4 regions of the Mesorhizobium sp. M0848 genome follow, and region 1 is predicted to be linked to each of the others. Evidence: riboswitches for the same ligand, from Rfam matches in the RefSeq annotation. Region 1 holds a riboswitch; each other region holds the start of a gene.
The links. Region 1 has a riboswitch for cobalamin ahead of NKH95_RS29390 (DUF1636 family protein). Riboswitches for the same ligand answer to the same signal wherever they lie in the genome.
Positions count from the first base shown of each region.

Region 2: linked by a shared signal. The riboswitch ahead of metE (5-methyltetrahydropteroyltriglutamate--homocysteine S-methyltransferase) and the one ahead of NKH95_RS29390 (DUF1636 family protein) in region 1 are both predicted to bind cobalamin.
Region 3: linked by a shared signal. The riboswitch ahead of NKH95_RS32235 (aromatic ring-hydroxylating oxygenase subunit alpha) and the one ahead of NKH95_RS29390 (DUF1636 family protein) in region 1 are both predicted to bind cobalamin.
Region 4: linked by a shared signal. The riboswitch ahead of bluB (5,6-dimethylbenzimidazole synthase) and the one ahead of NKH95_RS29390 (DUF1636 family protein) in region 1 are both predicted to bind cobalamin.

Region 1 is NZ_JAMYOM010000034.1:27,812-31,485, reverse strand. Features, by position in the region: gene NKH95_RS29395 (winged helix-turn-helix domain-containing protein) at 121-1,320, shown strand; cobalamin riboswitch at 1,351-1,555, shown strand; gene NKH95_RS29390 (DUF1636 family protein) at 1,594-2,022, shown strand; gene cobW (cobalamin biosynthesis protein CobW) at 2,025-3,062, shown strand; gene NKH95_RS29380 (cobaltochelatase subunit CobN) at 3,081-3,674, shown strand, end outside.
Region 2 is NZ_JAMYOM010000044.1:22,404-26,077, reverse strand. Features, by position in the region: gene NKH95_RS32075 (alpha,alpha-trehalose-phosphate synthase (UDP-forming)) at 1-1,074, shown strand, start outside; cobalamin riboswitch at 1,643-1,844, shown strand; gene metE (5-methyltetrahydropteroyltriglutamate--homocysteine S-methyltransferase) at 1,940-3,674, shown strand, end outside.
Region 3 is NZ_JAMYOM010000045.1:21,045-24,718, forward strand. Features, by position in the region: gene NKH95_RS32230 (FAD-binding oxidoreductase) at 1-799, opposite strand, end outside; gene NKH95_RS32235 (aromatic ring-hydroxylating oxygenase subunit alpha) at 825-2,072, opposite strand; cobalamin riboswitch at 2,188-2,389, opposite strand; gene NKH95_RS32240 (DUF680 domain-containing protein) at 2,897-3,094, shown strand; gene NKH95_RS32245 (DUF680 domain-containing protein) at 3,166-3,366, shown strand; gene NKH95_RS32250 (DUF680 domain-containing protein) at 3,436-3,672, shown strand.
Region 4 is NZ_JAMYOM010000002.1:331,914-335,587, forward strand. Features, by position in the region: gene NKH95_RS03490 (hypothetical protein) at 102-1,085, shown strand; partial or broken gene bluB (5,6-dimethylbenzimidazole synthase) at 1,208-1,921, opposite strand; cobalamin riboswitch at 1,937-2,116, opposite strand; gene NKH95_RS03500 (histone deacetylase family protein) at 2,238-3,164, shown strand; gene NKH95_RS03505 (exodeoxyribonuclease VII small subunit) at 3,168-3,419, shown strand; gene NKH95_RS03510 (DUF2277 domain-containing protein) at 3,531-3,674, shown strand, end outside.

The sequences.
Region 1 (3,674 bases):
GATTTCCTTCGCTTTTTACTCCACTTTTCTCTCCTGACATGGATGCCGCCAAAACCCTGCTAGCATGGGTTGGAATCAGCCATTCGACCCTCGGTCAAAACACTTCAAAGTGATGCCTGCATGAAGGAAAAGATCTCGCTCCCCACGGCCCGTCGCATCGCGCTTGCCGCCCAGGGGTTTCTCGATCCCCGCCCGACCGGCACGCCTGACCGCCGACATTTTGCCCGCACCCTCTCCCGCACCGGCCTGCTGCAGATCGATTCCGTCAGCGCGGTGGTGCGCGCTCATTATATGCCGCTCTATTCGCGCCTTGGCCCCTACCCGTTCTCGCTGCTCGACAACGCGGCCGTGGCGCGCAAGCGCACGGTTTTCGAATACTGGGGGCACGAGGCCTCCTTCCTGCCGGTCGAGACATACCCGCTGATGCGCTGGCGCATGCAGCGCGCCGAGCGCGGCGACGAAATGTATCTGGGCCTCGCCAAATGGGGCCGCGAGCACGCCGCCTACATCGAAGAGATCTACCGCCAGGTCGCCGAGCGCGGCCCGATCGCCGCTTCCGCGCTCGAAGGCCAGAAAGGCTCGGGCGGCTGGTGGGGCTGGAGCCATGCCAAGCACGCCTTCGAATGGCTGTTCTGGGCCGGGCGCATCACCACGGCGCACCGCCGCGGTTTCGAGCGCTTCTATGACCTGCCCGAACGCGTGCTGCCGCAGGCGATCCTCGATCTGCCGGTACCGACGCCTGAGGACGCGCACCGCGAATTGCTGCGCATTTCCGCCCGCGCCCACGGCGTGGCGACTTCAGGCGATTTGCGCGATTATTTCCGGCTGTCGCCGGCCGACATGAAAGGCCGGTTGGAGGAACTGGTTGAAACGGGCGAGCTGCTGCCGGTGCGTGTCGAAGGTTGGGACAAGCCGGCCTATCTTCATAAAGACGCCCGCCTGCCGCGCAAAGTCGAGGCCCGCGCCCTGCTGGCGCCGTTCGATCCGGTCGTCTTCGAGCGGTCGCGCACCGAGCGGCTGTTCGATTTCCACTACCGCATCGAGATCTACACGCCGGCCGACAAGCGGCAATATGGCTATTATGTCCTGCCGTTCCTGCTCGGCGACAGGATCGTGGCACGCGTCGACCTCAAGGCCGACCGTCCGGCCAGCATACTGCGCGTCCATGCGGCCTATGCGGAGCCCGGTGCACCGCCTGAAACCGCTGCAGAGCTGTTCGAGGAATTGAAGCAGATGCAGGGCTGGCTCGGACTCGAACGCATCGAAGTGACGCCTGCCGGGGATTTGGGTCCGGCGCTGGCCGACATCGCCGTGTCGTAAGCTCGCGTTGACACCGCCGCCCGCAAAAGCCTAAATCCGGTTCCAGATGGTCCCTTGCCCGCAACGGCAAGGGCTAAGAGGGAATGCGGTGCGGGGCAAAATCCCAAATCCGCGGCTGTCCCCGCAACTGTAAGCGAAGAGCCAAGGCCGAAAGCCACTGGGGAGTTCCCGGGAAGGCGGCTACCCAAGGCGATGACTCGCGAGCCAGGAGACCTGCCGTCTGCGACTTTAGAATCCGATCGCCCGGCGGGTTTCCGGGCAAGGAGCCCGATCTTGGACCACGACAGCAGTTTTTCGGCTGGCACAGCGGATATTTCGTCCGGCCATGATGATGCCTTGGCCGGCGTCACCATCATCGTCTGCGCCTCCTGCCGCAATGAGACCGGCTCCGACGCCCATCCCCGTGCCGGCGAATTGCTGGCGGACGACACGCGCCGCGCCGCATCTGGCGACGATATTCGCATCCGCAGCGTCGAATGCCTCGGCAATTGCAAGCGGCGCCTCAGCGCCGCCATCCTGCGCGACGGCTGCTGGAGCTATGTCTTCGGCGACCTGACCACGACCAGCGGCGCCGACCTCGTGACAGGCGCCAAGCTCTTCGCCACCTCGAAGGACGGCCTGATTCCATGGCGCGGCCGCCCCGATAGCCTGAAGCGTGGCCTCGTTGCCCGCATCCCTCCCCTCGACCTGTTGAAGGACTGATCATGACTGCTTCCGTCTCGCGCGTTCCCTGCACCGTCGTCACCGGCTTCCTCGGCGCCGGCAAGACGACGCTGGTCCGCCATCTCCTGGAAAACGCCGGCGGCAAGCGTATTGCCATCATCGTCAACGAATTCGGCGACATCGGCATCGACGGCGAGATTTTGAAGGGCTGCGGCATCGACACCTGCCCGGAGGAAAACATCGTCGAACTGGCCAATGGCTGCATCTGCTGCACCGTCGCCGACGATTTCGTCCCGGCGCTCGACAAGATCCTCGCGCTGACGCCGAGGGTCGACCATATCCTGATCGAAACCTCGGGCCTGGCGCTGCCCAAGCCGCTGGTCCAGGCGTTCCAGTGGCCGAGCGTGAAGAGCCGCGTCACAGTCGATGGCGTCATCGCCGTGGTCGACGGCCCGGCATTGGCCGAAGGCCGCGTCGCCAACGACATGGACGCCCTGCAGGCGCAGCGCGCCGGGGACGAGACGCTCGATCACGACGATCCGGTGGAAGAGGTGTTCGAGGACCAGATCGCCTGCGCCGACCTGATCATCCTGTCGAAGAGCGACCTGATGGACGCCGCCGGCACCGCCCGCGCCAATGCCATCATTGGCGAACACTCCGCCCGCGCGGTGAAGATCGTGCCGACGTCGCATGGCAAGGTCGATCCCTCCGTGCTGCTCGGGCTCGGTCTGGCCGTCGAGGACGACATCGAAAACCGCAAGTCCCATCATGACGGCGCATTCGACCACGAGCATGACGACTTCGACACGTTCATCGTCGACATTGCCTCGATCGCCAATCCCGATGAGCTGGCAAAGCGTGTCGCCACCGTCGCCGAAGAAGAAAACGTGCTGCGTGTAAAAGGCTTCGTCGAGGTCGGCGGCAAGCCGATGCGGCTGTTGCTGCAGGCTGTCGGGCCGCGCGTCAACCACTACTATGACCGCGCCTGGACGGTGCAGGACGACCGCCGTTCGCGCCTCGTCGTCATCGGCCTGAAGGGGCTGAACCGCCCGGCGATCGAGCGTATACTCGCCGGCTGATTTCGGACACGGGTTGCGATGCACATCCTCACCACGACATCCGCCTCGCTCGACGACCTCGCCGAGCCGGTCGATCTGCGGCAGACGCCGGCGGATATCGTGGCCCTGTCCTTCACCGACAGCGACCTCGCCGGACTGGCGGCAGCCTGGAAGGCCGATGCCGGCCGCCTGCCCTCGATGCGGCTGGCTGCCCTGCGTGACCTGCGCCATCCCATGTCCGTCGACCTCTGGGTCGACAGCGTCGCCCGCCACGCCGAGGTCATCCTCGTGCGCATCCTCGGCGGCTACGACTGGTGGCGCTACGGCTGCGACCAGCTTGCCTCGACCGCTCGCGCACACGGCATAAAGCTGGCGCTGCTGCCCGGCGAATGCCGCGACGAGGATCTGCGCCTGATCGAAGCCTCGACGCTGCCGCGCGAGGAGCTCGATGGCCTGCTCGACTATTTCCGCGAGGGCGGCCCGGCGAATATGAGCGCGCTGGTGCGGAGATTGGCGGGGCTGGCTGGATCGGATGCGGACGTAGCAGAGCCGGTTCCAGTGCCGAAAGCCGGGTTTTATGAGCCAGGACTTGGGGTCGTTGGTGATCCTTCACACCCCCCTCTGTCCTGCCGG
Region 2 (3,674 bases), on a different contig from region 1:
AGACTCGGCATTGACCGGCCGATCGGCCATTTCCTGCATACGCCATGGCCCGAGTCTGACATGATGGAGCGCGTGCCCAATTCTGGCGAGCTAATGAAATGTATGCTCGAGTATGATCTGCTCGGTTTCCAGACCGACCGTGATGTGAGCAATTTCCTCGCCTGTGTCCAATCTCATTTGGGGCTGGAGAGCAAGAACGGGGTCGTTTTCTCGGACCATGGCCAGACGCAATGCCAAAATTTTCCTATAGGTATCGATCCGAAGCAATTCGAACAGTGTGCCGCAGATTCGCTTGAGGCGCAGAAAGCCTACATTTCGCAGTTGAAACTTGGCGGAGCAAAGCTAGTTATCGGCGTCGATCGGCTCGACTACACCAAGGGCATCGACAATCGGATTAAAGCTTTCGATCTGCTGGCAGTCGAGCCGCAACGTGTCTCGCTCTTGCAAATCGCAACTCCCTCACGTGGCGACATCCAAGCGTACAGCGAATATCGGCGCGACGTCGAAAGACTCGTCAATCAAGTCAACAACCGGCATGGCACGGACGAGTGGATGCCGATTATCTATGAGAACAGGTCGTTCACCCAAGCTGAGATAGCGGGTCTTTACAGAGCCGCGCGTGTTTGCGTTGTGACGCCGTTGCGCGATGGCATGAATCTTGTGGCGAAAGAATACATTGCTGCACAAGATCCGAGCGACCCTGGCGTTCTGGTGTTATCGAAGTTTGCCGGCGCGGCCGAAGACTTCGGCGAGGACGCCCTGCTGGTAAATCCGAGGCTCTCCGACGAGATAGCTACCGCGATCTCAAGAGCGGCCAGCATGCCGCGCGAAGAACGCATCCAACGCTGGCGGAGGATGATGGACAAACTTGAAGCGTATACGATCCACCATTGGTCAGCGGACTTCGTTCGGCAACTGGACAGCAGCCGGGTTACGGTCCCTGCGGATCACTTCCACTATGTTGGCTTGGGCTGGATCAGCGAGGCCCAAATGCCTTCGTATCGGACCGAGCCAGAATTGCACACCGCGCTGACGCGTGCACTGGATAAAAACTGGGTCCTGCCGATCGTATGATGCAGAATATGAAGCACGCGAGCTTTGCCTGCATTTGCGCATCCCTCAATGCCGAGCGCTTGGAGAGAGAGATACTTATCCTGACCGCCTGAATGCGGCTTAAGCGGCTTATCGGGACCACAGTCGGGCTTTGCATCAGACCCTTGAGAGCCAGGCTCCGTCAGTGTGGTCTCTTGCCGCCGAGCGGAGTCATCACGATTGCCTAGTCACCCGTGATGACGACTGGCGTGCCAATTCCCCTCGGACCACGGTTTGGCGCTCACTCCGAGAAAACCGCTTCTACCACGCACGCACGGCTTGCGGCCGCATCGTTAAACATCGCCACCAATGCGATCTTCTGCATTCTAATGACGTTGTCACGCGCTTGAAGTCTTGTCCGAAATCCTTCATCGGCGACCTGCGAGGGATGTCGCAGCCCGACAGGGATCCATTAGTTGGACAATGGTGGCAGCGGAGCAGCGCCGCCAATGCGACTGAATATTTCACACTGTTAGACAAGCGTAAAAGCGAAATCACATAACGACATAAACATTTCGTTATGCGTCATTGACAAAAGTGCGGACTCCTGTGATTGTCTGCGTGTCGTGGTTCTCGCGTGCGGCGCTGCCGCAGCGGAGCTAAGAGGGAAGCCGGTGCAATGCCGGCGCTGCCCCCGCAACTGTTAGCGGCGAGCCAACCCCACTCATGTCACTGAGGCGAATACCCTCAGGAAGACCGGTAGAGGCTATGACCCCGCGAGCCAGGAGACCTGCCACGGCGAATTACGTCCACGGGCGGGGTGTCTCGGTGGCCGCTGCAAGCCGGCGTTCGTGCCGGCCTGCTAGCGCCTTCCTTGTCATCGACGCCCCAACCATCGGGGTATGACATGACTGACTCTCAGGAAATTCCTGTAGCAACGCTCGGCGTGCCGCGCTTCGGTCGTCGGCGAGAACTGAAATTCGCGCTTGAAAGCTACTGGTCCGGAACATCGTCCGCTGGCGACCTTCTCACGACGTCGAAGGCGCTCCGTGCCGCTAGCTGGGAAGAGCAGCGCGATCGCGGCGTGTCGAAAATCCCGTCGAACGACTTCTCGCTTTACGACCATGTGCTCGACACCGCAGCCATGGTCGGGGCCGTTCCATCCCGTTACGGCTGGAATAGCGGCGAGGTCCCACTTGACATCTACTTCGCAATGGCGCGCGGCAACCAGGGTCAGACGGAGGATTGTGGACACGCTGGTCACCAGGAGGAGGCTCATGGACCTGGTGTAACCGCGATGGAAATGACCAAGTGGTTTGACACCAACTACCACTACATTGTGCCGGAACTCAATGATGATCAGACGTTCGCCCTCTCGTCATCGAAGCCGGTCGATTACTTCCTCGAGGCTAAAGCTCTCGGCATTCACACACGCCCAGTCATCCTTGGACCCATCACCTTCCTCAAGCTGGCGAAATCGCCTGCCGAGGGGTTCGGTCCCATCGCGCTCCTACCGCGGCTGCTGCCCGTTTACGAGCAAGTCCTGCAGAGGCTGAAGCTGTCGGGAGCCGACTGGGTGCAGATCGATGAGCCAGCGCTTGTCCTCGATCTGAACCCGAACGAACGAGCTGCGTTCGAATTCGCCTATGGCCAGCTGTCGAAAGCCGCGCCCGAGCTGAAGATCATGCTGGCTACGTATTTCGGGTCGCTGGGAGACAATCTCGAAACCGCGGTTTCTCTGCCCCTGGCCGGGCTGCATATTGATCTCGTGCGCGCTCCCGAGCACCTGGAAACGGTGGGTCGGCTCGCTCCGAAGGATCTGGTGCTCTCGCTTGGCTTGATCGATGGCCGCAACGTCTGGCGTGCGAACCTGCCCGCCATTCTCGACCGCATCAAACCGATCGTCGCCGGCTGGCCCTTGGACCGCGTCGAGATCGCGCCTTCTTGCTCGATGCTGCATGTGCCGATTGATCTGCGCATGGAGACGGAACTCGACGCCGACATCAGGTCGTGGCTCGCCTTCGCGGCCCAGAAGACCGACGAGCTGGTCTTGCTGGCCCGGGCCCTGTCCCAAGGCAGGGATGCGGTGGCAGGCGCGTTGAAAGCGTCTGCCGAGGCTGCCGCCACGCGCGTGACATCCACGAGGATCCATGACCCGCTTGTTCAGGGGCGGATCGCTAGCATTGAGGACAGCGCGAAGCGACGAGAGAGCGCTTTTGGCGAGCGCTCCAGAGTCCAAGCCGGCTCACTCGGGCTGCCGCCGTTCCCGACGACGACCATCGGGTCCTTCCCGCAGACGCCGCAGGTACGCAAGGCGCGGGCCGCTCATGCGAAGGGCCAGCTGAGCTATGTCGACTATGAGACGTTCCTGAAGAAGGAGATCGAGGCTGCAATTCGCTGGCAGGAAGAGATCGGGCTGGACGTGCTGGTGCACGGTGAGTTCGAGCGAAACGACATGGTACAGCATTTCGGCGAGCAGTTGTCCGGCTTCGCGCTCACCCAGCATGCCTGGGTACAAAGCTATGGGTCGCGCTACGTGCGTCCCCCCATCATTTTCGGCGACGTATCGAGGCGCAATCCGATGACAGTGCGCTGGTGGCAATTCGCCCAGTCGCTTACGGAAAAGCCCGTGAAGGGAATGC
Region 3 (3,674 bases), on a different contig from region 1:
AGAACGGCGCCTGGATCTCCTCCACGGCAGGCGCCGCAAAGCTTTCCTGATGGTATTTCGCCATGTCGAAGCCGGCGGCGTTCAGCATGCCGCGCACGGCGCGCATGAAGGGATCGGGGCCGCAGCAGAAGATCTCGCGCTCACGGAAATCGGGCGCCAGCAATGGCAGCCGGATCGCGTCGATGCGGCCCATATGGCCGAACCAGCCCTCGCGGCTCGACCGCTCCTCGATCATGAAGCCGAGCGACAGGCCGGGCATGCGGCTGCCGAGCAGCTCGAGTTCCTTGCGGAAAATGATCTCTTCCGGGCGGCGCGCACAGTTGACGAAGCCGACATCTGTCCATGGCGCACAGTCGTTCAGCCAGCGCAGCATCGACATCATCGGCGTCACGCCGGAGCCGGCCGAAATGAACAGATATTTGGCCGCCGGGTGGCTGTGTAGCGAGAAGTCGCCGGTCGGCCCATAGGCCTTGACGTGCGAGCCCGGCGTCAGATGGTCGAACATCCAGCGCGTACCGGTGCTGCCCGCCTGCGCCTTGACCGTCACCGCGATTGAGAACGGCCGCGACGGCGAGGACGACAGCGTGTAGGTGCGCATCAGCGGCCCGTCCGATGTCGGTAATTCCAGCGTCACGAACTGGCCCGGTTTGTAGCGGAACCAGGTCTGGTTGTCGGAGCGGAAGGTGAAGGTCTTCACGTCAGGCGCTTCGTCACTGACGCCGATCACTTCCAGCACCTGCAGCCTGTCGTTCCAGGGCGTCATCTGGTCGAGATGGCGATAGAGGCCAAGGTCCGTCATCGCATTCATCCTCTTGTCCCCTGGGCTAGGCGACGCTGCGCAGGGCCGGCCGGTCGCCTTCTGCAAGGCGCGGTCCGATGAACGACGCGTACCACTCGACGAACTGGATCACGCCGCCCTCATGCAGCTCCGAATAGGGGCCTGGTTCGTAGGCCGGCGACAAGATGCCGAAGGCGTTTTCCTCGACGATGCGACGGTCCTGGTCGTTGGTCTCGGTCCAGACATGGGTGAGCTCAGCGAGATCGTAGTCGACGCCTTCGACCGCATCCTTGTGGACGAGCCATTTTGTCGTCACCGCGGTTTCCGTGGCACTGATCGGCAGCACGCGGAAGGTGACGGCATGGTCGCCGAGGATATGGTTCCAGGTTGTCGGATAATGATAAAGCAGCAAGGAGCCGATGCGGTCGGTTGAAACGCTGTCGGACAGGTTCTTCTGGACCGCCCGTTTTCCCGTCATGGTGTAGCTGACGGCATCGCGCAGCAGCGGCGCGCGGGTGGCGCGGTACTGCCCTGCCGGATCGATGCGGAATTTGCTCGGCAGGCCTGATGCCTCGCATTTGGCCCAGTGCGCGACCATTTCAGGGTCGCTGTCGGCGCCGTTGACGCCGGTCACGGTCGGAGCCTCGGGGAAGGTCTTGCACAGCTCAGGATGATTGGCGGCGCAGTGATAGCACTCGCGGTTGTTTTCCCAGACCAGCTTCCAGTTGCCCTTCTCGACGATCGTGCTCTCGAAGGCGATCTTTGCTTCACGCAACCGGTGCGGCAAAAGATAGGGTTCGATCATCGCCCGCATCGGCGCGAAATCCGCCGGCTCCTTGGCCAGACAGATGAAGATGTAGCCGCCGACGCTCTCGCAGGCGACCGGCTTCAGGCTGAAATCACTCTTGTCGAAACCGTCGGCCATCTGGCGGGCAAACAGCAGGCGGCCGTCCAGCTCATAGGTCCACTGGTGATAGGGGCAGACGAGCTTTGCCGCCGTGCCCTTCTCCGTGTTGCATACACGGCTGCCGCGATGGCGGCAGGAATTGTGGAAGGCGTTGATCTTGCCGTGCTGGTCGCGGACAAGGACCACCGGATAGTCGCCGATCTGCACGGTGATGTAGCTGCCCGGCTTCGGCAGTTCGCAATCATGGCCGATGAACAGCCAGTCGCGATACCAGATCAGCTCCATGTCGAGCTTGAAGTAGTCCGGATCGGTGTAGAAGGGCTGCTCCAGCGAAAAGCCTTGCCGGCGCCCCTTCAGGAGCCTCAGCATGTCGTTGCGGGTATCCATGTCCTGTCCTCGTTTCTAAGGACTGAACTGGTGGTGATGGAGGAAGGATTGAAACGCAGGCCGGCTAGGTGCCAGACATGCGCTATCCACCTCTTGACCGCCCACCGCGATCAGTCGAGTCTAACAATCTTGGGCTGGTTTCCGGGCTCTGGAGTTGTCCTTGCGGACCATCGCGACACCTTCCCAGGCAGTTGCCCAGTGGTCTCCCGTTGCGACTTGAACTCCACCACCGTTGCGGGGGCAGCGCCGGATTCTGACCGGCTTCCCAATTCTCCGCCTCGTCGTCACGAAGCGGCACCTGAGATGGTATGATCTAACCACGATCGGGGGCGCGCCGTCGGCATGAAAACGACATCGTATCCATGCGGCGCGACACGGCCTGCGAACGTTCCCGCAGACCGTCGCGGGCTGAAATCCACCTCCCGGATGACCATTTTGCCGGCTGCGATATCCCCGAATCGGACCCCTTGGCGGGGTCAAAAAAGGTTAACGGTTTCGAAAAGTGACTATTAGCTCGATCTAAAATCGAACCGAACGGTTCGTTTCTGTTGACGGTGCGTGCAGGACGGTGTGAACGCTGGGCCTCTGAAACAGTCAGTGATCCATCCAGCGGTTACACTTAACATGCTGATTTAAAGAAGAAAAATATACCCGTAGATTCCCTTGGCACAATTTCAAGGTGTGGATTCATGGTCCACACGGAACAACTTCGTGATTGGAAAAGGCGGGGTTGCCCTCCCACATCGGGGCTGTCCGAACGACGCGATTTCATTTCCAAGACACGCCGCTAGACGGACGGAAAAAGACGATACTGGAGTACAAAAATGAAAAAGATCATTCTCACTGCCGCAGCCCTTCTGGCCATTTCCGGCAGCGCCTTCGCTGGTAGCGACCACTACGGTTCGAACGCCGCGGCAGCCACTGCTGTCGACAGCTCGTACACCGCTTCGACCAAGAAGTCGGAACCGGCTGCTCAGGCGCCTGCCCAGGGTGCTGACCGCAACGTCTTCGGCAACAACTAACAGCCGATTCCCAGTCGACGGCGGGCTCGCCCGCCGCCCTGGCGAAATTCAGACATTCAGGAGTATTTAAGATGAACAAGATCCTCATTGCTGCCGCCGCCGTTCTGGCCATCTCCGGCAGCGCTTTCGCCGGCAGCGACAACTACGGTTCGAACGGCTCTAACCAGCCTGCCGCCGCAGTGGACCAGTCGTACACGGCTTCCACCAAGACCTCGGAACCGGCTGCCCAGACGCCCGCTCAGGGCAGCGACCGTAACCTCTTCGGTCGCTAACAGCCAATTTCGCAAGCGACGGCAGCTGTGTCTGCCGTCCTGGCGAAATCCAGAATTCAGGAGATTAAAATGAACAAGATCCTTATTGCTGCCGCCGCCGTTCTGGCCATCACCGGCAGCGCGTTCGCCGGCAGCGACAACTTTGGCTCCAATGGCGCCAATCAGCCTGCGGTTACGTCGGTTGACAGCGCGCATACGAGCTCGGTCCGCAACAGCGGTAGCCTCGTCGAGAAGCTGCTCAATTCGTCGGGCGACGTGGAGAAGTCCGCCCCTCAGGGCAGCGACCGGAATCTCTTCGGCCGTTAACA
Region 4 (3,674 bases), on a different contig from region 1:
TACCCCGAATTCGTCGCCCTTTGGCGTCAGGGCCGGCAATTGACAATCGCCGGGTTGAGTCCATCCTCTTCCACCATCTCTGAGGCGGAGATTCGGGGCACATGTGGGATTTTGAGATCGGCCGGTCGGTGTCCATCATGATGCGGACCTGGCCGTTCATCGTTTTTCGCATGATCGTCTATTTCGGCATCACGCTGGCCTACATCATGGCGACCGGCACCGGTGCCTCTGTCGGCTATGGCGTCGGCCATATCTCCACTGATCCCGACGGGCCGCTGTCGTTTGCCCTGTGGGGCGGCGTGGTCGGTTTCGGCGTCGTCTCGATCGCCGTCTACTGGATCCGCGAATACATCCTCTATGTCGTCAAGGCCGGCCACATCGCCGTCATGGTTCATCTGATCGACGGCCGCGACATTCCCGGCGGTCAGGACCAGATCGCCTACGCCAGGGATGTCGTCACCCAGCGTTTTGCCGAAGCCAACATCCTTTTCGTCGTCGACCGACTCGTCAAGGGTGCCATCCATGCCATCACCGGCCTGCTCGGCGGTATCGCCGCCTTCCTGCCGATACCAGGCCTGAGCGGCCTGGTCTCCTTCATCAACACGGTGATCCGCCTGTCGCTGACCTATGTCGACGAGATCATCCTCGGCTACAACATCCGCATCAATTCAGCCTCGCCCTTCGAGACGGCGCGCCAAGGCGTAGTGCTCTATGCTCAGAACGGCAAGGTCATGGTCAAGAACGCCGTCTGGCTGGCGGTCATCATGTGGGGCATGTCGTTCATCATCTTTCTGATGATGCTGGCACCTGCCGGTGCGATTCTGTTCCTGATGCCTGGCCAGCTCGCCGGCTGGGCTTTTGTGCTCGCCATCGTCTTCGCCTGGGCATTCAAGGCGGCGTTCATCGAGCCTTTCGCCATCGCCTGCCTGATGCAGGTCTATTTCAAGACCATCGCGGGCCAGGTGCCCGATCCGGCCTGGGACGCCCGGCTGGCCGAGGCATCGTCGAAGTTCAGGGAGCTCAAGGACAAGGCGCTGGCCTCCTTCGGCGGTTCGCGCTGGGCTACGGCCGGCGCCACACCCTGATCGGCTGGGCGGATGGTGTCTGGTGAGGCAGGAACGGTGTTGAGGCGCGCCACGGTGGATTTGAGCTGTGTCTCGCCTTGCCCGGAAAAGGTCTCGCTCATGATCAGCTCCGGCAGCGGCAGCCGCCGTCCCCAGCCATGCGTTTCAAGGTCCGGTTTGGGAGCGAACTCGGAAACACGGCCGACGCAGAGATAGGCGACCGGCGTTACGTGATCCGGAATGGCCAACAGCCGCTTCAGCGCCTCAGCCTCGATGATGCTCACCCAGCCGACGCCAACGCCCTCGGCACGCGCGGCCAGCCAGAAATTCTGCACCGCGCAGACGGTGCTGTAGAGATCCATCTCCGGATTGTGCCAACGTCCCAGCGGCGAACCCTTCGAGCGCTGCCGGTCGCAGGTGATGCAGATGTTGAGCGCGCTCTCGCAGATGCCTTCCAGCTTGAGCTTGCGGTACAGCGCCTGTTTTTCCGCCTCGATAGCCGGCAGTTCCTGTTCTCGCGCGGCCAGGAACAGGTCGCGCACCTCCGCCCGTCGTTTGACATCGCGAATGACAATGAAATTCCATGGCTGCATGAAGCCGACCGATGGCGCGTGATGGGCGGCAAGCAGCAGCCGTGCCAGCACGTCGTCATCGATCGCGGTGGGCAGGAAATGGCTGCGCACGTCACGCCGCGTGAACATGGCGCGGTAGACCGCATCGCGCGCATTCTGGTCAAATCCATCGTCAATGGCAGCGGTCATGTGTTCCGGCATCGCTTGTCCCCTTGCGATTGCAGATTCAAAACTGACAGAGCGTACTTTGTGCGTCCAAGTAGACGCACGTCGCTCTGATGCCATCCGCCTGACCACGCGGATGACAATGCCTGCCAGGCCGGTCTTCTGGCTCGGGATCAACCCGCGTCCGGTGCCTTCCCGTCATCGACAGTGGCATTTACCGGCGCGGTCCCCCTCACAGCGTTGGGCACGCCACGGAATTCAACCGTGTTCCCGATTCTCCCGCTTGCGGCGGGCACCAGGCAGTACCAGGGACCTTACGCCGAAGCGCCCGCGGGGCCAATGCCTGCGGCGACGCGAATGGACGCAGTCGCGATTTTCCCCAGTCATCGGCCGCCCGTGCATGGCCTTTGTCGATCCGGGTCACTAGATTAGGACGATGACCACCCGTCTCTACACCCATCCGATCTTCCTCGAGCATCTCACGCCGCCCGGACATCCCGAGCGGCCCGACCGCTTACGCGCCATCGAGCGCGTGCTCGACGACGAAGCCTTTGCCGGGCTCGATCGTATTCAGGCGCCGGAAGGCGACGAGGCCACCATCCTCTACGCGCATCCCGCCGATTTCGTCGCCCGCGTTCGCGCCGCCATCCCCGACGAGGGGATTGCCCGCATCGATGCCGACACCACTGCCAGCCCGAAGAGCTGGCAAGCGGCGATCACCGCGATCGGCGCCGCCAACGCCGCCGTCGATGATGTCTTTTCGGGCCGCGCCGACAACGTCTTCGTCGCCGCCCGGCCGCCCGGCCATCATGCCGAAAAGACCACGGCGATGGGCTTTTGCCTGTTCAACACGGCGGCGATCGCGGCGCGTTATGCGCAGAAGAAACACGGTGTCGAGCGCGTTGCCGTCGTCGACTGGGACGTGCATCACGGCAATGGCACGCAGGATATTTTCTGGGACGATCCGTCGGTGCTCTATTGCTCGACACACCAGATGCCGCTTTATCCCGGCACCGGAGCGAAGACCGAAACGGGCGCCGGCAACATCGTCAACGCACCGCTGGCGCCGCAGACCGGCAGCGAAGTGTTTCGCGATGCCTTCCTGTCGCGCGTCCTGCCCGCGCTCGACAATTTCGCGCCCGACCTGATCATCATTTCGGCGGGGTTCGACGCGCACCACCGCGATCCGCTGGCCGAGATCAATCTGACCGAGGATGATTTCGACTGGGCGACCGGCCAGCTGATGCAGCGCGCGGCACGCCACAGCGGCAACCGGCTCGTCAGCCTGCTCGAGGGCGGCTACGATCTGCAGGGATTGGCATTTTCGGTCGCCGCCCATGTCGGGCGACTGATGAAAGGATGAATGATGGCCGATGAGACCAACGAAGACGTCAAGGCGATGAGCTTCGAGCAGGCACTCGATGCGCTGGAGAAGATCGTCGATGATCTGGAGCGTGGCGACGTGCCGCTCGACCAGTCGATCAGGATCTATGAACGTGGCGAGGCGCTGAAGGCGCATTGCGACCGGCTGCTGAAGGCCGCCGAGGACAAGGTCGAGAAGATCAGGCTGTCGCGCGACGGCAAGCCGGTCGGAACGGAGCCACTCGACGCGGATTGAGGCCCGGTCCGAACGATGGCCTCGCCTCACCAGTTTTTGGACAGGATCATGATCGAGGATATAACTCGTTCCGCTTGAAACAGCTCAAGGACAAGAGGAGATACGGAAGCGATGTGCAGAAACATCAAGACCCTGTTCAATTTTGATCCGCCGGCAACCAATGACGAGGTGCGCGACGCGGCTCTTCAGTTCGTCCGCAAGCTGAGCGGAACGACGCGGCCCTCGAAGCAGAACCAGCACGCCTTCGACCATGCC